3 regions of the Methylocaldum sp. GT1BB genome follow, and region 1 is predicted to be linked to each of the others. Evidence: riboswitches for the same ligand, from Rfam matches in the RefSeq annotation. Region 1 holds a riboswitch; each other region holds the start of a gene.
The links. Region 1 has a riboswitch for cyclic di-GMP ahead of ACR2TX_RS09660 (VPLPA-CTERM sorting domain-containing protein). Riboswitches for the same ligand answer to the same signal wherever they lie in the genome.
Positions count from the first base shown of each region.

Region 2: linked by a shared signal. The riboswitch ahead of ACR2TX_RS03455 (hypothetical protein) and the one ahead of ACR2TX_RS09660 (VPLPA-CTERM sorting domain-containing protein) in region 1 are both predicted to bind cyclic di-GMP.
Region 3: linked by a shared signal. The riboswitch ahead of ACR2TX_RS19335 (VPLPA-CTERM sorting domain-containing protein) and the one ahead of ACR2TX_RS09660 (VPLPA-CTERM sorting domain-containing protein) in region 1 are both predicted to bind cyclic di-GMP.

Region 1 is NZ_CP194902.1:1,835,815-1,843,409, forward strand. It holds partial or broken gene ACR2TX_RS09645 (IS1380 family transposase) at 1-1,127, shown strand, start outside; gene ACR2TX_RS09650 (bifunctional diguanylate cyclase/phosphodiesterase) at 1,505-3,412, opposite strand; gene ACR2TX_RS09655 (transglutaminase-like cysteine peptidase) at 3,409-4,077, opposite strand; cyclic di-GMP riboswitch class I at 5,181-5,258, shown strand; gene ACR2TX_RS09660 (VPLPA-CTERM sorting domain-containing protein) at 5,419-6,189, shown strand; gene ACR2TX_RS09665 (hypothetical protein) at 6,221-7,595, shown strand, end outside.
Region 2 is NZ_CP194902.1:486,985-494,579, reverse strand. It holds gene ACR2TX_RS03475 (SDR family oxidoreductase) at 1-364, shown strand, start outside; gene ACR2TX_RS03470 (hypothetical protein) at 925-1,515, opposite strand; gene ACR2TX_RS03465 (hypothetical protein) at 1,683-3,356, opposite strand; gene ACR2TX_RS03460 (VPLPA-CTERM sorting domain-containing protein) at 3,353-4,156, opposite strand; gene ACR2TX_RS03455 (hypothetical protein) at 4,276-5,112, opposite strand; cyclic di-GMP riboswitch class I at 5,195-5,273, opposite strand; gene ACR2TX_RS03450 (class I SAM-dependent methyltransferase) at 5,980-6,735, opposite strand; gene ACR2TX_RS03445 (hypothetical protein) at 6,784-7,595, opposite strand, start outside.
Region 3 is NZ_CP194902.1:4,045,193-4,052,787, forward strand. It holds gene ACR2TX_RS19325 (hypothetical protein) at 64-2,223, opposite strand; gene ACR2TX_RS19330 (hypothetical protein) at 2,587-3,483, opposite strand; cyclic di-GMP riboswitch class I at 3,598-3,686, opposite strand; gene ACR2TX_RS19335 (VPLPA-CTERM sorting domain-containing protein) at 3,973-4,881, opposite strand; cyclic di-GMP riboswitch class I at 4,994-5,079, opposite strand; gene ACR2TX_RS19340 (hypothetical protein) at 5,501-5,629, opposite strand; gene ACR2TX_RS19345 (VPLPA-CTERM sorting domain-containing protein) at 5,626-6,486, opposite strand; gene ACR2TX_RS19350 (FAD:protein FMN transferase) at 7,122-7,595, opposite strand, start outside.

The DNA.
Region 1 (7,595 bases):
GTGCCCACGCCGTGCTCCACCTGCTGCGACAGCGGGTTTATGGCCTGTGCCAAGGCTATGAAGACCTCAACGATCACGACACCTGGCGCCATGACCTGGCGTTGCAGACGGCCTGTGAACGGCTGTCGCCCGGTGCCTCCAGCCCCACCTTGTGCCGCTTGGAAAACCGGATGGATCGGGCGGCGGCCCTGGCGATCCATGAGGTGTTTGTCGAGCAGTTCATCGCTTCATTTCCGACGCCGCCGGATCAGCTCATCCTGGATTTCGACGCGACCGATGATCCGGTCCATGGGCATCAGGAAGGCCGGTTCTTCCATGGCTACTATGACCACTATTGCTTCCTGCCGCTTTACGTCTTTTGCGGCGATCAGTTGTTGGTCAGCTATCTCAGGCCCTCGAAGATCGACGCGGCCAAGCACGCCGGGGCGATCCTGAAAGCTCTGGTGCAACGGCTGCGTGCCGTCTGGCCCGAGGTGAAAATCATCTTCCGGGCCGATTCGGGCTTCTGCCGACGGCGGATTCTGGCCTGGTGCGAACGCCACGGCGTCGGTTATCTCGTGGGCCTGGCCAAGAACAACCGCCTTTTGAAGCTTGCGGCGCCTTGGCGCCAGGCAGCGCAAACCCAATTTGCCGCCACCTCGGAAAAACAGCGGGTCTTCGGTGAGTTTGCCTATACCGCCGGCACCTGGAAACACCCCCGCCAGGTGATCCTCAAAGCCGAGCATGGACCCCAAGGCGAAAATCCAAGGTTCCTGGTCACCAACCTGGCGGGCGACTCCCAAGCGCTGTACGAAGACGTCTATTGTGCGCGGGGCGACATGGAAAACCGGATCAAGGAACAGCAACTCGGCTTGTTCGCGGACCGCACCAGTTGTCACGTCTGGTGGGCCAACCAATTCCGGCTGCTGCTCGCCTCGCTCGGCTACCTCTTGTTGGAAGCCCTTCGTCGCCTCGGCCTCGCCGGTACCGAACTCGCTCGGGCGCAGTGTTCCACTCTCAGGGGCAAGCTCCTCAAAATCGGTGGCGTGATCCTTCGAAATACCCGTCGCATTCGCTTCCTGTTGCCGAATGCTTACCCCTGGCAGGCGCTGTTCTGGCACATCGCCGAGCGCTTTGCCCCCGGCTGAGCCGGGCCGAGTGGGTTCCCCGGCACGTTGATTCTCTGGGGGTAAGGGGGACGTTTGCCTGAAATTCAGACTTTCACCCCAAACGAGCACTCAACACGCCTTTTTCTGGTCCCGAACCCAGAACGCGACCGGCCTCCTACCTTCACTGAGGTCCTGATGAAATATTCAGGCTAGGGTAGATCGATTCAATCTTTCGTAGGTCGGCAATCCTTTGCCGACGAACCCGTTGGCCCAACGGCGGCGTCGGGAAGGGGGGCTTCGGCGCTCCCGAAGACGCCGTTTGCGATTGGAAGGGTCGCGACTAAAGCGACCGTTTGCGATTGGGAAGGGATTCCCGACCTACTCGCCAGTGCCCGTACAGTAGGTATGAAAACGTTCTAGCTCGCCTTCTCGAACACACGGCCTTGCACCGCGTCGAACCCGAGGCCAAAAAGCAGATCGGCCTCGTCCTCCCGTTCCACGCCGGTGGCGGCAACGCGGATACCCAACTCTCGTGCGTATTGGCATAGCGCCTTGAGCAGGGCCTGATTGCCGGCGTCATCGAATATCCGGCGGCAGAGAGCCCCTTCCACCTTTACCCAATCCGGCATCAATTCGTTTAACCAGGCCAGTGCGCCGGGATAGGGCATGAAGCGATCCAGCACGAACCGAAAACCGTCTCTCCTGAGCTCGCTAACGGACTCGGCCGCTTGCGGGGCTAAAATCAGCCGATTCAAGGGGACTTCTATGGCCAGATTTGATCGAGCGGGCACTTTATGTCTAAAAGATTGAGCGAATCCCGGCTGCATGATGGTGGCCACCGACAAATTGACGGACCACGCCGCTTCGGGTTTTTCCGCCATCGCTTCCTGAAGGCGCGCGACGACAAGTTTGTCCAGCATCGGAGCCAGATCGGTTTCCTCGGCAATGTGCCCCAAGGCGCCCGCGGAAAGCCGTAATCCATTTTCCGTCACGATGCGCGCGAACACCTCGTAATGCTCGGGTGCCGAAGCGTTCCGGCACATGAGCGGCTGCCGCTCCAGTTCCACTTGACCGTTGTCCAAAGCCTGCCGCAGCAATGCGAGCCGGCCGCTCCCGCCCGGCGTCGGATCTGCCTCCGCAATCCGAAAGCTCCCGCTGGACCCCATCTGCGCGTCGCGCAGCGCAGCGTCCGCCCGGGCAAGAAGTGCCGTGCTGCTATCGCCGGAAGAGAGGGCCGCCCCGATATGGACGGTGCAGGACGAAGCGATTCCGGTCTCGAGCAAAGCCATCACCGTCGATTGGGCGAGGTGATGGGTCAGATCGTTCAGGCAATCGGCATCGGCGTGCTCCAACAGCACGGCAAACTGCGCGCCGTCTATTCGCGCCGCCGAGCCGTGCGTCTTTTCGGCGACAGCTTCCACAACATCGGCGAGAAATTTGACGACAAGATCTCCCGTATCGCGTCCGAATCGGCGATTGCATTCCGCCAGTCCGGTGAGCTGAAGGATGGCAATGGCGTGCTGCGTTCCGGATATTGCCAGGGCCGCGTCCAGCGATGCGAGAAAATACGCGCGATTGAAAAGACCGGTTTGCCGGTCGTGGTGGAGATCCCGCTGTAGTTTCTCGATGGTTTCCATCTTCGCGTTCAGCATGCGCCGCACCGCTTCCGACATACGGTTGAACGCCGAGCCGATATGATGCAGTTCGCGAATACGGGGCAGCTCCGCCAAAGGCTCGAACTTGCCTTCGCCGATGCGAAGCGCCAGATTTTCGAGCCGGTCCAGCGGACGTAATGCCTTTTGCAGCAGCCATACCGACAGCAGCGCGGAGATCAGCCAGAAACCCAGAGTCCAGCCCAGGATGGACCAGGTCATCTGCCAAAGTTGGCTATATCCGAAACCGGGATGGCTGGCCACGTCGACCACGGCTGAAAGTTTCCAGCCGGCCATCGATTCGGCCCGACCCGCGGGAGCGTCGAACGGCACGCGGCTGATGAACCACTCGGGAGCGCCGTCCACTTTCAAGGGGAGTTCCCGCTCCACGACGGATTCGCCGTTGGGGCGGATCACGGCGATACGCCGGTAGTAGCCGCTATCGTAGAGAGCGTCCACCGCATTGGCCACCGCCGCGGTGTCGTTGCTCGCCAGCGCGGGCGATAGTTCCAGCGCCAGAGTGGTTGCCGTTTCTTGCGCATGAGCGTGCAACTGGCGTTGCAGAAAGCCGTGGGTATTCACCAGGCCGGTGGCGAAAAGAGCCAGCCCCAGCAGCAGAAACAGCAGACCGAGCAGCAGGACCAGCAGGGTTTTCAGGCTCATCGTCGTCATCGAATCGCTCCCGTCTTTTCGTGGTGCATGCGCGCCAACAGATCGTTCCAGTGGCGTATGTCGGACGCTTCACCCAGCTTGCCATGCTGCCCGCGCTGCTTGGCCGACCACAACCCCTCCGCATTGAAGCTCATGGTCGGCGCTAGATCGGTCCGCGCGGCGGCCGGCCGGATATCGCCGATCAGATTGTCCAAAATCAGCGGTTCGGATTCCGGGGCGGGATAGTAGGCCAGGACCATGTGCGGCTCCATGCGGCTCAGCTGTGGCCGCCAGACCCGGACATAAGTGACCCGCAATCGGTCGGGAGCCACTCCTGCCGCTCGAAGGGTGAAATATTTGGCCAGGGCGAAATCCTCGCAGTCGCCGCCGTTGGCGGCCAGGAGTTCCACCGGAGTCGCCCAGTAGTCGCGGCGCGCCCATTGGTCAGAGTCGGAGATGTTCGGCAGCCGGTTGAAGAAATCGTTAACCTGCGCCAGCTTCTCGTGCTCGCCGGCACCACCCAGATGCAGAACCAGGTCGCGCCACGCCGACAGACGTTCCACCGCCGCAAGGCCATAGCGCTGGCCGACCAGTTCCAAGGTTCGTGCATTGGGGAGCAGGTCCATTTCGACGCCCGCCACGGCAAGGACCGCAAAAGCGGCGCTCCATAAAAATAAGCGTTTCAAGAGCTATCGGGGGTGATTTGAAGGAAGCGTATCTTGCCCCATCTCGGCGAAATTTCGCCACCTCATATCCCGGTAGTCGATCGTTTTTCACCGAAGTATAGCGATGCGGCTTGGGAAACCGCCCGTACCTCTAAGTACCTATCTCAGTAGGCCGTTCGCCCTGAGCCGAGGCGAAGGGCCTGTCCTGAGCAGAGTCGAAGGGTTTTTGAAACCTACTGGGAAGGCTCTAAATGTAGGCCGAAACGAGCGGCCGTAGATCGGCAATCCCTTGCCGACGAAGGCGTTCGGATGCAGGCCCGGCTAAGCGTCAGCGCTTGATGGCAAACGGTCGCTGCTATACAGGTCAGCGGACCGCCATTCCGGTATGGATTTTCGCTGGCTCCCAAGCTTCCGCCTGGGAGCTATACCCGAGCAGCTCGAGCTTCTCGAAACATCATTCGAATCGAGAAGCGGGAGCTTCTCAACGTCGGTTCCCAAACGGGAGTTCGGGAACCAGCCTAACGACGGAGGCATGCCGGATCAATCGGTTGCGGGCCGGCTGGCACCGAACCGCGGAGTAGGTCGGGAATCCCTTCCAATCGCAAACGGTGTCTCCAATCGCAAACGATCGGTTCGGGAGCACCGAACCGATCCTTCCAGGAGCGCCGGAGCCACCCTTCCAATCGCAAACGGTCGCTTTAATCGCGACCCTTCCCGACGGGATTTGTCGGCAAAGGATTGCCGACCTACCGACCCGATGCGCCGGGCAAGGCGCTCGGAAGAAGTCAGGTCCGGCGGTGCCCTTCCTCGATTCCCCCGCCTTCATGTTGCGAATCCGTAAAGTCGTTCAGCGAAAAAGCTACAGCCGGGGCAGCTTGCAATCATCTGCGACTTAAAGTTTTGAAAAAAAAACACAGCACGCAAATGTAATCCAAAACAAAGACTTAGTTGATGCGCGGGAGCCGTGCGTTGAGTTTTTTCAAAAAATTTCATCGGTGTCACACAAACTTAACTTGGTTGTAAAAAAGCGACATTAAAGTCTGTCTCGCCTTCAAAGGGACGGAAGAAAACCGCAGTGCGGTTCAGTTGCGGCCGGGGAGCAGGAGCCCGGTCCAGGAGGGTTGCTAGGACAAAGCCACACTCGTCGCGAGGCGGGGCCGGAAAGCCACGGGTCTTGATTGCAAGATAGCCGGGTTGCCACACCAACGTTGATGGCAGCCCGGCTTTTTTGTTTTCGGTGCCTGAAAAACGGCACAAAAAAGCCGGTCGCCGAAAAGCGACCGGCGAAAACGGCCCTGCAGATAAACCTTGAGAAGACGTCTGCAAGGTATTTTCAACCGCAATTTTAAACAAGGCATGGAAATGAACAAACTGAAAGCGATTACCGCCGGCGTGCTATTGGCTTTGGGCGCCACCGGCGCAGAAGCGTCGATTAGCGATGGGCAGTATCCGAACGTGGGCGAATTGTTCGTGTCGATTTTCGATCCCAGCGCGAACGGCGGCCTGGGTCGCACCTACTTCCGCGATCTCGACGTTTCACTCACTGACGTGCTGAACGCCGGTTCGAACTGGGCGTTCAGCGTCAATCTGGGTGCTGACGCCAATTATGCCGGCTTTGCCGGCAAGGCAGACCTGCAGTACAACATCGCCGCCGTGTACACCCTCGACGAGGGCGGTGCCAATATCGATCAATGGGGTATTCTGGCTACCGGGTCTTCGTTCAACGGCGGTTTCGGTAATGTTTTATCCACGATTACCAACATTCAGGGCTATATCAGCAAACTGAACACCGCGCTGGGCGACAACGTGTCGGGCGTCGTGGATAACGGGCTGCCGCAGTCCTGGGACGACGGCAACTGGGGTCCGCTGATGGGCGCCGCTCCCAGCGTGTTCGCCTCCACCGCCGGCGGCGTCGACCTGGCAACCCTTTTCTTCCACGTGACCAATAACACCGGCGACGACAGCGACGGCATCGTCAATCAGATTGCCGGGCGCTGGCTGCTGTCGAGCAACGGCACCCTGGAATTCGGCCCGGCCGGCTCCTCTCCGGTACCGGTTCCCGCGGCGATCTATCTGCTTGGCTCCGCTCTGGCCGGCTTGACCCTGGTCAGCCGCCGCGGCCAGAAAGCGTAATCTCCCAAATATCCTTAACGGAGAAAATTCGATGAAAGTCAATCGTTTGTCTGTCGCCATGGCGGCAACGGCGCTGCTCGGCGCCGGCGAAGCCTTCGCTCTCGCTCCCGGCGCGGCCGTGGATATCGAAATCTGGGCATCCGGCGCCACCGCACAGGACAAGGGCGTGGAAGCGCTCTTTTCCGAACTCTGCGTGGCCGGAACCCTGGATATCTACCGCGACAACGCCAACGCGTCCAAGCCGGGAGCGCAGCACTCGGCTTATTTCTGCCGGCTCGACTCCACCAAGGTGACCGGCCTCGGCACCGTAAATCCGAACGTGTTGTTCCACAAGCGTTCTCAGGGCGGCTCGGCGCAGGGCGTAACGCCGCTGATTCTCGATCAGGCGATCACGCACATGGAGATCAACAACGGCAACTGCACCAAGACCGCGCCCGACAGCTTCTACCGCTGCCGAGTCAGCAGCGCGGGCGACACCATTCTGCACGAGTCGGATCTCGGCGTAAGCGACGTCAACCCGGATCTGTTCCGCGGGGTCAACGCGCCCAGGGAGGACGGCGTGAAGCAGCCGGATGTCACGACCGCCCAGGTTTCGAGCTTGCTGGACGTGACCCCGGCCGCGGGCCTGGTGTTCGGCATTCCGGTAACGCTGTCTCTTTATACCGCCCTGCAGGACGCGCAGATGGACCAGGGCCGGATCCCCGCCGGTTGCGCGCTGGGGGATGACAGCAATCCCGATTGCATGCCCAGCCTCAGCTCCGAGCAAGTGGCTTCGCTGCTGGCCGGCAAGGTGCAGAACTGGAACCGGTTCAAGGTTCAGATCGGCGCGGCGTCCGTCAACTTTTTCGACAATTATTCCGGCGGCATGAATCTGACCGACAACAAGGTGGCCATCTGCCGCCGCGTCGACGGTTCTGGCACGCAGGCGCAAGCCAACGCGGTGTTCCTGAACAATCCGTGCATGAGCGGCGCGGTCAATCCGGTGGGCGGTACCAATAACTTGAGCGGACCGATCGTGCCCTCGACCAACCTCGCCCTGAACGGCGTCGGCCAGTCGGGCTCCGGGGACGTGGACAACTGCCTGGCCGATTTCAACGACGGCACCAACACCGGCGGATCTGGTAACACGTCCAAGCGCTGGGCGATCGGCATCCAGAGCCTGGAGAAGAACTCCGGCAGGGATAAGAACGGCAATCCCATTGCCCGCAAGAACTACCGCTTCGTGAAGATCGACGGCGCCGCGCCGACGCTGGCCGAGGTCGCTGCCGGCCGCTACCCGGACTGGGTGGAGCAGACCTTCCAGTGGCGCAAGGCTTCGGTGGGCGGCCCGACGGGAGACGTGCTGACGATCCTGCAGAAGATCGCTCAGGACGCCAGCAAGCCGTCGATCGTGAAAGACCTGAACG
Region 2 (7,595 bases), 1.3 Mb from region 1:
CACAGGGAGCCTGCAACCCTGGGTTGCCATGGGTTCGGCCAAGGCGGCGCTGGAGTCGCTCGTCCGCTACTTTGCCGTGGCTTTGGCCAAGCGAGGCATCACGGTGAATGCGGTCAGTCCCGGCTGGATCGAGGACAGCGTGCTGAACAGCCTGCCCGAACCGGCACAGGGCGCCATCCGGCGCTGGCATACCCGCGGCTGGACTCCCATGGGCCGGCTCGGCACGCCGGCCGACATCGGCAATGCCGTGGCCCTTCTCTGCTCGGAGGATGCCGGCTGGATTACCGGCCAGGTACTCTTCGCCGACGGCGGCGCGTCCCTGATGGACGCCGGACATCCGCCCGAGCTGCAGCTCGGCTGGTGACCATAGCCCTGCTATTCGTTTCTCCGGCGTGAGCCGAGCGAACTCGGTATGGCGGAGCGTCGCCGAGAAATCGTACGGGGAAACAATCTCGCGGGCTGCGGATGCGCTTCCGGCGAAACCGGTTGCGAGGATGCCGGATTTTCCTATCCGCCTTTGGGTGGGGAATTCCGGCGTTCTCGCCGTCAGGCCGGCCGTTCATAGTTCCAGGCGCACGCCGGCTACGGGATTCATGCCCCGCGCATCCGCTCCGGAGCCGGGTTCCCGGTAGTTCTTGTCCAGCCTGCTCTCCAGGTCCAACTGTGACGCCCGGTGCCGATTCGGCTACCGGCGGGCGCGCAGATTCAGGGTTGCCCGGCTGGCTCGGAAACAAACCGTGCGGTCCTTTATTGATCAGGCCCGTAAATACCCTCCTGGTATTTCGGGCCGCCGCCCAAGCCGGTACACGCCCGGCCTGGGCTCACGCGGCTTGTCGCCGCGCCGGGGCATCCCTGCCCCGGATTAACCCGACCTATATTTATAGGCCGGGTTAATAAACACCTATCTTCGGTGCTGAGAGCCGATCAATTCGTTGTACGCGCCCGGCCGCGAAAAACCGCGGCCAAACCGGTGGCCATCAGCCAGAACGCGGAAGGCAGCGGAACCGGGGAAACCGTCGTGGACGAGACACTGGCCGCCAACGCATTTCCGTCCGCGTCGCCGAGTGCGTTGACGGCCAGTCTCAATGGGCTGCTGCCGGCTTGCCGGAAATTAAAATTAACTACCGCCAGGGTAAAACTGTCGGCCTGCAGGGTATTCAAGTCCTCCGGCGAATCAAAGGACAGTTCGAACAGGTTCAGCACCCCGCTACCGCTTGACCCGACCGAAGTGACGTTTGCCCCGAAATCGAGAACATCCAGTTCGTCCCCTAGCACCGGATCGCCGAAACTGGTACCGACATATTCCAAATGGCTGCTATCGAAATTGAGATCCAGATCGTAGCTGCCTAGCGAGGGCGCTTCGCCGGCGCCTAGTCCGGATATCGTGATGCCGACCGCGACCGACCACCCGGTTCGGCCCACCGGCATGACCCCCAGTGTGATCGCGGACTCGGCGAGTCCCGATGCGGACAGCAACAGCGCAGCTATTAAAGGCTTACAGTAACGGTCGAGCATCTTGATAGTTTCCTGTTAACGAGTTCCTTGAGGGAAAGATTTCGGGAAACTCCGATCCGGTTCTTGGCCAAGTTCAGGACGAACGATCGCTCGTCGACGACGCGAACCATGGGCAGAAACCGGGTTTTCCGAGTTTCCGTCGATGGATAGGGCGAGGTATCCATGCCTCACTCGGCTGCGCACCGAGGACGGGTACACGACAAGGTCAGCTTGCGGGCATCGAGCGCGTCGATCGTACCGTTCTTGTCGATATCGCGGGGATCGTCCGGACCGGACGCGGATTGATTCCGCACGGCGAGGATCAGGTCGATATCCAGGCGATCGATATCCCCGTCGCCGTCCAGATCGCCGGCCAGCGGGGTCGTTTCGCACGAATCGGGAATATGATCGGCATCGGCGTCACCGGCCCGGCCTTGTTCGATATCCAGAACGTCCGACACGCCGTTTTCGTTGCAGTCCGGAAACACGTTCAGATAGTACACGTCCTGCTCGCCGTTGAAGGTTGCGGTATAGGCAACGCTTGCGCCGTCCCTCCTGGAAACCAGGGTCGAATAGTCCCCCATCTTTTGGGAAGCGTGCGGATAGCCGATCGTGGTATCGAAAGGCTGGCTGACCGGAACGTTTTTGCTCCACGTTGCGCCGCCGTCCCATGAATACGCGTAATACAACCGCGAGACGTTATAGCTGCCGCTATCGCGCGTGTCGTACCAAACGGCATCGATGCGCGAGTTCGGAGCTACCCCCATCATGCCGAACCATTGCCACGAATCTTTATTGGGTTCGTCGTCGTTGACCCTGATCGGCGCCGACCAGGTCTCGCCGCCGTCGCTGCTTCGGACGAATTTGATGTCCAGATTGTCTTCGCCGGGCGGATCCACCGTCGCCAGCACATAGACCTTGCCGCGCAACGGCCCGTTGGATCGGTCGACGTCGACTTGAACGTCGCCTATGGGACCGTACCGATTCGGATTGTTTCGAAAATTGAATAAAGGCGCGGGACCGCCGATATCCAGGATCTGCGTCGTAAAGGTGGGTGTCGAATCCGGATCTCGCGCGTCCAAGGACTTCGAGAAAATGTGCTGGTAGTGGTTTCGATTCTGGGTCTCTTCGTCCCATTCACTGGGTTCGAGCCGTCCGGCGATATACAACTCGCCTTCCGGCCCCACCGCCATGGTGCCGAAACTCGGGTTACCGGGAATCCCCACCGGTAGTTCGAAGCTCGCTCCGCCGTCGATGGAACGGGTGAAACAGTAGTCATCGCCGGTTTCGCGCCAGTTGACGTAGACATGGCCATCGCCGATTCCGCCGCTACGGTCTACCGCGAGCTGGCCTTTGTCGCCGCCTCGTCCGTGGGCGAATACCGGTTCTTGCCAACTGCGCCCGCCGTCGGTCGACTTGATGACTTGAATGTCTTCGATATAGATGCCTTGCTCGTCGAAACGCAGACTCTGAAAGTAAAAGTTCCCCTGAGCATCCACATCGATGACCGGATTGCTTCGGCCTTGTCCCGGCGTCAACGATCCCGGAAAGGTCCAGCTGGAACCGCCATCCTGGCTATGCGCCCAGCCGCCTTGGCGAAAGGAGGACTGCACGGAGTCGAACTGACGCCAGGCGATGACGATGTTGCCGGGGTCCAGCGGATTGATGGCCATGGTGGGCTCGTTGGCCGCATCGCCGGTAATGTTTTGACCGGCCGCGTCGACGTTGACCTGGATGCTGATGTAAGGACCAAAAGCGGAATGCGTCGCTGCGGCGTCGGCGCATGCGAACGCCAGTATCCATCCGGACCACACCGCGGCATGCCGTCCCGGATGTGGATTGCGTAAACCGGACCGTATCATGCGCGGTAACTCCGGGATCTGCCGAACAGGCCGAATCCGGCGAGACCCGATACGAACAGCCACACCGCGGCCGGAACCGGTACCACGGTGGTTTGAAAACTGAAATCGCCGACGATCGCGCCCACGGTGCCGCCAAAATGCTCCCATCCCGGCCCGACCCCGAGTTCGCCCGACAGGGTGAACGAATTCGGGTCGAGCCCCATCGCCACGTTGAACAAGTTGAAGGATTCCGATCGGAAAGAATAATGGTTATAGAGCGTCCAGCCCGATTGGCCGGTATCGGCATCGATGTTGGCCGCATCGAATTCCAACGTGTAGTCTCCGGAGACGATGCGGTTGCTCGGCGATCCGGTATCGATCCGGAAACGGCTGACGCCGCCAAGACCGATCGCGCCGGTGACGCTGCCCGCGAAATCGCCCGGATCGAACGTCAACGTGGTCGGCTTGGTTCTCCGGCCGACCGGGACGTCGACGGTAGCGCCGTTGACGGCGAATTCGAGACCCGTGGCCGGGATTTCGCCGACGCCCGGCACAATATGATCTTCCAAAATTTGCGCGTTGTTGCGCACCGCCGCGGCTTGTGCATCGAAAAATTCCTCCAGATATATGGAAGGCGCATCGGTCGCGTCCAAGGAGACGGCGGCGGCCAGCGCATCCCGGTCCAGGTTCATGATCAATGCGCCGCCGGAAACGGTGGCGGCGGTCGCCGTTGCCGGAAGGAATGCCAACCATGCGGCTAGAAATGTCAAACAGGGTGCAAGAGTTTTGCCGAATCGCGAGAGTCGGTGGCGTGTAGTCATGAGGATAAGTCCGTAACAGGTCGAAGGTGGGAGCGTTTATCCGGCCGATTGGCCGGATAAACGCGATAAACGGCCCCCGGGCGGCTCGGCAGCCCGGGTCGACGGCCTCTATTCGGCGATCAAGCGGATAAAGCCGCCTGGACCGACTTTCGGCGGGCGCCGGCCAGCAGGCTTAACAAGCCGCTGCCGAACAGCCAGACCGCTGCCGGCACCGGAACCACGGCAGGCGAAACCAGAGTGAAGGTAGCGGCTTTACCGGCGGAGTTCGAGCCGTCGCCGCCGAACAGGAAAGCGGTCATATTGGGTGACCACCAGAGTTCCCCGGTCATGAGCAATTCATCGCCATTGGTGGTAACGCTGATGTTGCGGGCATCGTAAGTGGACGTTCTGAAGCTCGTGTTGTTCCACAAGGTCCAGCCGCTGTTGACGCCGTCATTTCGATTCGCGTTGTATTCGAAGGTGTAATCTCCGGACGTCAATGTACCCGTGAAACTGCCACGGGTCATCACGACACCGTTCAACCCGATCTGGCCGTTGGCGATAAAGGCGGACGAGTCGACCAAAGCATCCTGACTGGCGTCCCAGGTCAACGTGGTGGGCTTGTTGGCGCGGCCGCCGGCGCCCGTTGGAATTCCGGTGCCGGTCAGATCGGCGGGATTGACGACGTATTCGAGCGTTGACGGCGCGGGGTAGGTGTTGGTGGGCACCGTTATGATATCCGCAATGGTCGAGTAAGTATCGGCCACCGCCTTGGGAAAGAAGTTCGCGACATAATATTCGGTTAACCCGCCAGGACCGATGGTTAGTCCTTCCAACAGGTTGTTCGGGTTGTCATAGGTAACGCTGAAAGTTCCCCCGTGCAACACACCGGCATCGGCCGAATTGGCCATGATCAGGGCAGCCGCTGCGAGAATGGTCTGTCGGATCTGCATTTTCTTGACCCCAAATTTTTGCATGGATTTTTTCCTGTGATTTGAAACATCGAGAGGTTGTGCGGCAGGCTCGAGAAATCCATAGCCCTTGAATAACTCTCACAGGAGAGGCGGCCCGGCCGTCTTGAATACCAAGACCCGCGGCTTTCCGAGTCCGCCTCGCGGCGGAGGTGGCGAAGGCGTCTCGTCCCTGAGACCGATATCATCCTGGGCCAACGGACAGGCATGCGCCCAACCGCCAGTCGTCGCTGATAAGAACCGCCGAAATGACAATGACAATAAGGCTCGAAAACTGGCGTTCTTATCGGGCAAGTCAAGCTGCTAAAGCAGATACCGTGCCAGTGAGCAGGGGTATTCCGAGACTAACAAGCTGTAATTTGAAAATACCGGGGAACGGTGGAAGCAAAGCGTAATTTACCTGGGAACACATGCCAATTTACAGGCATGTCACGGGAAAGAGGCAGCGAGTATCAGTGCATTAACAAATGTATCGTTAATGCGTAGGTATCCCGGCGCCCATGGCGGATATCAATGCGCGACAAACCGCATTATGTGGGGAGCAGGTTAAATGCCACAATTCAATGCGCATGACATCATCATAATCTGTTGTCTTATTTGACATTAATCGTCTGTCCTGTGAAATCCCGCAAGGCTTAAGGCATACAACGTAATTATTCGATGGCAATCGACAAATACACCAGGGATATTCGGGACAAACTGCGAGATTCATGCTTTTGCGGGAATATTTCCCGATATTTGTAATCCATGGACTACGTTCAGCGGACCATGGATTATTGGACTTCGTCTGGGCCGCCAAATCAGCATCATTTGCCGGCCGCACAAACGGTCGCTGCGTGCTTGAAGATACCTTGGTTTCTTCGGTTCTCGTGCCTATCCTTCAGGAAGCAGTCCTTCATCCGATCTCTTGTAGGCGATGTATGCCAAGCGTCGTTGAGCCAGAGGATGGCGGCCGTAATGGGGTGAGACGGTCACCTCGAAACCGGCGCCGGCGAGAAGACGTTCGATTTGGGCGCCGCCCAAAACGCCGATCCGGTGCCGCTCCTCGGAACGGCGGTAGCCGTGGCCGCCTTTCCTGAACACGGTAATGTCCCGAATCAACAGGTTTTCCTGCGGCTGTTCGGATATCTCCACCAACACCGCCCAATCCGGCCCTTTGCGCCAGGAGCGATAGTGCATGGGTTCGCCGTCCGAGCGGACAAGGATGTCGAATGCGAAAACGCCGCCTTTCGGCAGACAGGAAGCGATGTTCCGGAACAAGCGGTCAAGGCGCGCTTCCGACGGCGCTCCGTCGGCACAATAGTTCAGGGCTTCGCCCAGGGCCGTGACCGCGGCGCAAGGGCGGAAGTCCACATCGTACAGCGATGCGGTTTGAAACTGTGCTTCGGGCGCTGTACGCCGGGCCAGTTCGATCATCGGCGCGGAAACATCGACGCCCAAAACCGAATATCCGTGCTCCAGCAGTTTCCTCGCCCAGGTTCCGCTTCCGCAACCCAGATCGATTATCAGGCCGGAATCGAGACCCGCGGCGCGGAACAGCGCCAGCAACTCATCGCCGGCGCCATCCACCAGATCGGGGAAGCCGACGTGATGAACATAGGCGAGATCTTCCTCATAGAACGGCATCATCGTTTCGAAGCATTTTTTCGACTGGAATTCCGCCAACCCATGGGGCGGTCAAAGCCGGTCCATCCCGATGGGTTCGCCGTTATCGGCACGGGTTTTGGTCAATCGCCGTTCCGCGTCTGCTGCGGCGCTGTCCTTGCCCTGCTTTCGATACACCTCGGTCAGCGCCCAGAGCGCCCAGGCGTCATTCGGCGCTTCTCGGAGCGAAATATCGAGCTCCCGCTCCGCCCCCGCCAGATCGCCCTGGAGAAACCGCAGCGCGCCTACCGAACGGCGTATCGGGTAGTACCAGTAGGGCGGTTCCATATAGGGCAGCTTTTCCTGAAGCGCCGCCGCTCTTTCGAAGGCGGCGGCGGCGTTTCCGAGATCGCCTTCGGCCTGGGCGATGCGCGCCGAAAGCACGTCCTGGGCAATCCGAACAATGTCCGCCGCCGGGACGCCGGCTTCCGTCAATCCGGAAAAATCCGCCGTTTTGGCGATCCCGGTCAAGGCGTCGAGTTCGAGCCGCGCGTCCTGCGGCGCTCCCTTGGCCGCCGCCGCAACGCCACGGGTATAGCGCCACATGGCTTGTACGTACGGGAACTCCGAGCCCGGATCGGCCATTTTCAGGACCGTTTCGGGCGGACTGAACTGGGCGTGGGCGAAGTATGGCGCGGCCTTGACCGGTTGTACCCACGGCACCGCACGGACCGTCTCGTCGGACAGCACGCCGGCGAGTTTCTCCGCCGCCGCGAGAGCGGTTTTGCCGTCGCCCGCCATCTGCGCCGAAACCATCAGGAAATGAACGTTGTGCGGATAATAGCCTTGCGCGTAGATGCCCTTTGCGCCGGTCTCCTTCAAATAGGCCTCGTCGACTTCGATGG
Region 3 (7,595 bases), 2.2 Mb from region 1:
AGTCCCCAGGGTTAGCCCGGTCGCCCGGCAACCTCGACGGATCGTCCTTCGGCATCCTCTCGTCTACTTCTTTCTCGACCCCTTCCCCCTGGAGGGACCACGATCCGTCTCCGGAACCGGAAAAGCTTCTTGCGGTCCGGCTACCATCGAGTCGCGCGCTTTTTCCTTGAGCTGGACGGCTCTAGCCAGCAGCTCATTGCGTTGGCCCTTGGCGCGGCCGGAAGCGGCGTTCCTCTCAAGCTTCAGCGCCTGACGGAGATGCGTCAGGGCCTCAGGATATACGATCAAAGTACCCTCCGTCAGAACCTCGATGGCATCCTTCGTGTCGGCCGCCGCCAATCGGATGATGTCTGTCGCGCTCCGGTCGCTCAGGCTCTGCGCTTGCAGATCCATCCGATTGGAACTCCGTATGTTTTCGAGCGCGTTGATGGTTCGCAGGAACATCGCGACGGCGACGACCTGGGACGAGTCGAGCTTGACGTGCCGGTTCTTGCCGGACGACGTCAATGAGCCGGGCGAATTATTGAACGCATCGGTGTTGTAATAGGCCACCGCTTCCTCGATCGTGCTGACGCTATTGTTGTGGAAGAAAGGCGCCGTATCCGCAGCTTCGACCAATGACGGGGTGTTGAACCGCCCGTCTCCGTAGCAGGGCTGGTCGTAGTCGGGACCGCAGTCGATTCTTGCGTGGTGCTCCTCTTTGCCGAATCCCCCATCATAAGGAATGCTGGCATCGACCAGGCGCGCCGGTTGATCCCGCATGTTTTCCACGCCGCTGTCACGCGTCGGATTCTTCTTGGTGGTCGAACTGTTGGCACCGGCATTTTGGTGGCAGCCATTGCAATTGGCCGTCTGACCGAAGATCGGATTGCCGCTGCCGTCGACGGGATTTTCCTTGGTGTCGAACAGCTGCTTGCCGCGCTCCACCAACGGAGAGGTGAACGTCAGGTCAGCCAGCACGATGTCCTCGCTGCGCCCCAGGGACAGCATATAGGCGACCAGGGCGTCCAATTCCTCGTCGGTGGCCAGACGAAAATCGACACCCGGAACCCGATTGAGCGTTCGGGTCATATGCTGGGCGATGGCGCCTTGCGCGAACAGCCGCAGAGAGCCGTCTCCCGGCGCGCCGTCCCCCGACCAGCCAATGGCGTTGGCAAATTTCGCGTCTTCCTCGAACTCGCCGCCGTCCGCCAGAGTTTCCGTGCCGATCGACGCCGCCAGGGCCAAGGTATGAGGCACGCTGCGCATGACGCCGGGCCGGTCGAAGCCGTCCACATTGGCAAGGACCAGGCCGAGTTGACGCAGCAATTGCGGCTTTTCCAAGTCCTTGAGCGCAGGGTCGTATTCGGCCACGAACAGGGGATCGTCCTTCGGAAGCTTGACGATGTATTTCGGGTCGATGGTGTGATTGTTGTCCGGCCGATGGCAGGTGGCGCAGGTGCGTCCGTTGCCGCCGAAGGTTTCGTTCAGAAAAATCTCCCGCCCTCGGGCAATCTCCGCGCCGAGAACCGCATCGAGATCGTTCCGCTCTCTGGCATCGGCGTGAGCGAGCTTGGGCAGCATGAAGTCGAACGGCTTCGCCGCGCCACCGCTATGCTGCTGGGGAGTGCTCGGCAAGTTGCCCACACGGGTCACGGTCCAGGGCTTGTCGCCGTAATAAAGTCTCTGCATGAAGCCCGGCGTACCGAACAGTATGCCCCCCTCTTCAGGATTCCCTTCCTCTCGGGTAATGGCAACCAGATCCAGGGTAAATCCGCTCATGGCCAAGCCGTCGAGATGGGTCTTCAAGATCCGTTTCCCTTCACTGTTCGGTTCGAGACGGCCGAGCCTCTGCATGGCGTTGGCCTTCTCCTGTCCGCCCGCCTTGTGCCAGCCGGTTTTATTATCGACCAGCCAAACCTCGTAGCCTCCCGCATCGAGTCCGCTGACTTCGACCGTCACCCATCCCTCCAGCAGGTCGAGCCGCATGCGTCCCTGCGCCCGGCTGAATTCTCCGGATAAGGCTTTCGAATAACCGAGCGGGATGGTCAGAAAACGATCGCCGCCGTCAGCTTCATAAGCGGTTTTCCAGCGGCTGTACGCGTTCTTCAGGGTTTCGACATCGCCGTGGCCTGTGACCAGCTCCGACTTGGAAACTTCGGTATCGGTAAGCAGCAGGTAGGCGACCGTACCCCCAAGCATGAGCGCCAGCGCCGCCAAAAGTGGAAACGTATTTTTATTCACGGACTCGTACCAGGATCGGATTTATTGGAAGAACGTAGCTATACAGACGGCGATCCCACTCCTATGGACGACCAACGCGCGAACCGCTGAGCCTTGCTCGGCCGTTGCGAAACCTTGGTCGCGAGGAGGTGTCGGACACCGCCCGCATTGGACGGCCCTGTCACTACGTTGAAATTATTGTTAAACGAATGGTTACGGCACCCGCCGAAACCGGTCATCAACCCCAAGGCCTCCGGCATCGCTTTGAGCACGCGTCTGCCGTGTTCGGATGAGCCGGGACATATCAATGCTCTATGGCCAGATCGATCGGATGAGCCCGGGAGATCGTTCCACCCGGGCACTCTTGCCTCTCTGGTTGCCAAGTTATGCCGGAGTCGGTTTCGAAGTCCGGCGGCCGATGGTAAATACGCCAACCAAGGCACTGCCGAACAGCCATACGGCAGCGGGAATCGGAACCGGCTGGACTGTCAATTGATAATTGCCGGCTACGCCGCCCAAGGCACCTATGATGATCGTGTATTCGCCCCCATAAGTGGTGTCGAGGTCGAATACCTGCGACAAGGTCTCGCCGACCGAGGATGCCACGCCCCAACCGAGCAGGGTGAGATCGTCGGAGCCCAGCGGATTGTTTACCGGGGTCGGATCGGTAAAGAAGGTATCGTGCCTAGAAGCGCCGGCACCGGTATCCCAGCCGCCATAAAGCGCGTAGCCGAGTTTGAGGTTGGCGCCGCCGTCGGCAAGGTCGTCCGCCAGAGTGATTTTGAATTGCGATACTCCGGCATCCACGCAGCCCTGGGCGCTGCCGCCGCAGGACCAATGGATCAGGCCGAAGTCCGCTCCATGGCCCCAACCCTGTCCGCCGTTGTCGGGATCGGACCAGGAAAGGCCGCCGACCCGCAGCATTCGATCCGTGGGAAGGTCGGGATCGTTATTGTTGTTATAGTTGGCAATCTGCCGCTGCAGGCTGCTGCCGTTGGTGGATGTGGGCGTGCCGGTCTCGATGGTGCGGCCGGCCGCCGCCGCGCTGTGCATGCCCGCATACCACATGACGGGCAAACTCCCGGTATAGCCGACACCGCCGTTGGTCCAAACGCCGCTCGCGTCGGTGCCCGGCATTCCGTCGGCGCCGTTGATGCTGCCGCCGGTGCCGTCGCCGTAACCGGCGATGTTGAACGTGGCGTGCGCGTGAGCCTCGGGCGCAGCGACCAATGTTCCCCCGAGCATTCCCGCGAGGGCCAGTATTGTTGCCGTGGTTTTCATACTATGATTCGTCCTCGTCACTGTTAGTGGTCGTCCAAAAGCTCGTTAACAGTGATGTCCGCGGCGCTTCACCGTACCCAATGGAGCTGCGCCGCGGTCCTCCCCATCACACTAGGAGGCGGCTCGGCCGTCTCGAATACTCCATAGCATCGAGACCCGAAGCTTTCCGGCCCCGCCTCGCGGCGGGTGTGGCGATTCGGACAGACCTAACGGCGGTCCATCCCGACAAAGATCCCTCGGGCGATCCCTGCCAGCCGATTCCTTGCGAATCCGTGTGTATCGCGTCTTTTTATGAGCCCCCTAAGCGGCGGACCCGGCCTTTGCTGAAACAATAAATATGCCACTAAATAATCATTGCTAATCAAACAGATAAATCGCATGCAAACGCCACCGACGTGGCAAATCACGCAGTCTCATGGGTGATTCCACACAAAAGTTCCCCGCTTAGAGCGCGGAAAGGAAGGCGTGTACATACGTCGAGGTCTTGTTTCAGGCGGGAACGGCCATGACGTTCTTGCGGCGCTGTCCCAGCGTGACCAAACTCGCGAGGGCGCTGCCGAACAGCCAAACCGCCGCGGGGACCGGAACCGGTGCGGTGCTGATATTCAAGCTGTACTCCGCGATGTTCTGACTCCAGTTCCCCACGCCGGCGCCGCCCAGGTAGATGGAATAAACCTGACCGGCCAGGGCCAGAAAGGTCAAACCGTCTACACCGTCGACGGTGCCATCGTGAGTCAAGTAGCTCAGTCCTACGGTGCCGAACGGGTTATCGGCTTCGTAAGGTTTCGCGGGTGTGCATCCGGGGCAGTTCCAGGAGCCGTGATGAGAGTAACTGCCAGTACCGGAGTCCATGCCGGTGAAGACGGTGATGCCAAAGTTCTGAATGTCGTAGCCGGTTCCCGTAACCACCACGGGATTCAGTGTTACCCACATAGTTTCTTCGGCCTTGATCAAGCCAATATCGGTCTGATGTCTCCAGCCGGTCGGCCCGTTGGCTGTCGGAACTCCGCTGCCATTGACGCCTGCGTCCTGCCAGGCCCCGGCGCCGGTATCGATTTCCGCGGCGAAGCCGTAACGCGTTACCGCATCTGCTTTCGAGATTTCGAGCGTGTTGCCCGCCGAGTGAAGCTCGGCCGCCCAGTTCAGATGAGACGTACCGGCATAGCCGAAAGGCAGCGTGGTGGCACTGGCGGTTCCGACCCAACCCGGCGATACCGTCGGATAGGTCGGATTGCCTATACCCCCATAGTTCCAGCCGTCGGTGGCGGACAGCTCAGTGGTGGTGAAGGTGTTGTACATCGTATGCGCCTGGGCGCCGGAAACGGCGCCTACGGACAAGACGGTACCGGTGAGGGCCATGGCCACCGCTTTGGTCAGTTTGTTTTTGTTTTTGGACATAGGAAATTACCTCGTGCTGTTCTATGGAGTTGGTCTTTGTTTTCACATAGGCAGCGATGTCCGCAGCGCTCCCGTCAAAAGCGGAAGGCGCTCCGATCTCCCCATCACCGAGGGAGGCGGCCCGGCCGTCTTGGGATCAAATTCACAAGACCCGTGGCTTTCCGAACCCGCCTCGCGGCGGGAGTGGCAGGTGCAAAAGGGACTCCGCCCTGCTACGGTCTACGCTCCCCTTCCCCGGCAATGGTTTTCGGGTTTTCCGTAGCACAAAGCGCGTTCGAACCGGAATTCGGTCGAACCGGCCGATACCCCAAGAGCAATAAGCGCGCCTGAGGTAAACCGTTGATATAGCATTTTCCGAATCGGTGTAAGGGATTCGGATATGTAGGTCGGCAATCCCTTGCCGACGTATCGGCTCGGCGAAGGGCTTTGTCGGCAAGGGATTGCCGACCTACGTTCTTCCCTCCTGGAACGAATCCGTACACCGGGATGGAAAACGCTCTATAACGCTATTTCCATGACGGAAACGACGGAAGCTGCTGGATATCCCGCATTTTTATTACGGGTATTCCAGCATGTGGCGACCCAAATCATCCGGAGGGTCAGTCAGCCAGCTCTTTCACTACACCGTTTCAAAGCGGCGATCGGCTGAGGCCGAGGCGATGAAACGGCCGGATATCGCCGACACCGGCGCATGCCACATGGTGCGCCCAGCCTCGAAGGCAAGCTCGACCGCCTTGTCCCGCATCATGCGGCGACGGCCTTGTGTCTGTGCCGCCCGACGAATCCCATCCCGGCCAAAGCACTGCCGAACAGCCAAATGGCGGCCGGTATCGGAACCGGAGAAGACGTGATGTTCAAGACGTAAAGATCCTTGTTTTGATTCCAATTGGCTCCGCCGCTACCGCCCAGATAAATGGAATAAATCTGACCGGCCTCCGCCAGGAAGGTCAGACCGTTGACCCCGTCGACGGTTGAATCGTGGGTCAAATAAGTTACGCCGGTGGTGCCGAACGGATCGCTCGCGGTGAAATCTAAGCCTTGAATCGGGCTATTCCATGCCTGATGGTTCTCATAGCCGGTACCGGTGTCCATACCGGTAAATACCGTAATCCCGAAGTTGGCAATTTCCGAATTGACGGCGGAGAGATTCAGCGTGACATAAGCATCGCTGTGCGACATCAACAACCCGATATCGGTGGTGTGCGACCAGCCCTGAGGGGTTGCTCCCGCGTCGAGCCAGGCGCCTCTAGCTGTATCGATATCCGCTGCAACGCCATATCTCGCTTGCGCATCTGCCCTGGAAATTTCCAGCGAATCACCCGCGTTATGGAGTTCGGCCGCCCAGTTCAACGCCGAAGAACCGGTGTAACCGAACGGCAGCGTCGTCGGGCTAGCGGTTCCGACCCAACCCGGCGATACCGTCGGATAGGTCGGATTGTTTATACCGCCATAGACCCAGCCGTCGGTTCCCCCATCGGTAGCGGGCGTTCCGGCGTTGTAGGTGTTGTACATCGTGTGTGCCGATGCCTCGGCAACAACCCCTAAAGAAAGGGCCGAGCCGGCAACCGCCATTGCGATCGCCCTGGCCAATCTGGTTTGTTTCATATGAATCCCTGCAAGTTGGAAGTTGAGATACCACGCCGTTAACCCGCATTGCTCATACCCCTTCGCTTCAGCCGTTCGCGCCGCAAAACGGTGTAATTCCAAATCCCTTCCAATCCGGAATTGATTTTCGAAGGGTGGCCGTAACCTACCCTACGCAACGTTCATTCGCATGCCGAATGGAGTAAGAAGTGCAAGCTAAGCGCAACCGATACTTAACAAGTGTCGTGCCAGTGTCCAAATCGAGGCACTACGGTGCTTCCAAGGCTTTACAAATAGGCCGGAATCCGGGAAATGAGGTATATGCCCCAGCATTCAGCGGCATATCGCGCATGAGGAGGAAGTCGGGCGAGGGGGGAGCCGATTGCAATGATGCGGCCTCGTTACGTCGGGAATCCTTTCCCGACGTAACGGGTTGACAGCCAAGCGAAGTCGGCAAAGGATTGCCGACCCACGAATAATTCCATTCGGCATGCGAATGAACATTCATCGTAGGATGGGTAGAGCGAAGCGAAACCCATCGATGGTGGGATAGCCCCTCGGCTCAGCGTAACCCACCGACCCTTCGACTTGGCTCAGGACAGGTCCGAGGCCGCTCGGTGGGTTACGGCCTTGCGGCCTCACCCACCCTACGAAAATCAATTCCGGATTGAACGCGATTTGGAATAAGCTGCCGATTCCGCCAGAGAGCCGCCCACGTTGCCCTCGACGTCGATCCAGAGATGCGGCAAGCCCATGGCGTCCAGCCAGGCCGGACCGTTTTCCTCCTTGAGCATGGCGATGGTCGAAGCGCTGCCGGCGACCACGCAGAAGTCCCCCACCACGCTGACGGCGGCGAGATGGCGTACCGGCCAGCCGCTTTTGGGATTCAGCACATGACCGTATCGGATACCGTCCACGACGATGCAGCGTTCGTAGTCCCCGCTGCTCGCGACCGCGCCTTCGCGCAACGCCAGGGTCTTGATCATCGAGCCTTTTTGGCGCGGGTGAGAAATTCCGACTCGCCACGGACTACCATCCGCCCGCGAGCCGATCAACTTGATGTCGCCGCCCAGATTGATCACGCCGTGTCGAACGCCCGCGTCCCGGCACAGCGCCGCGGCCCTGTCGAC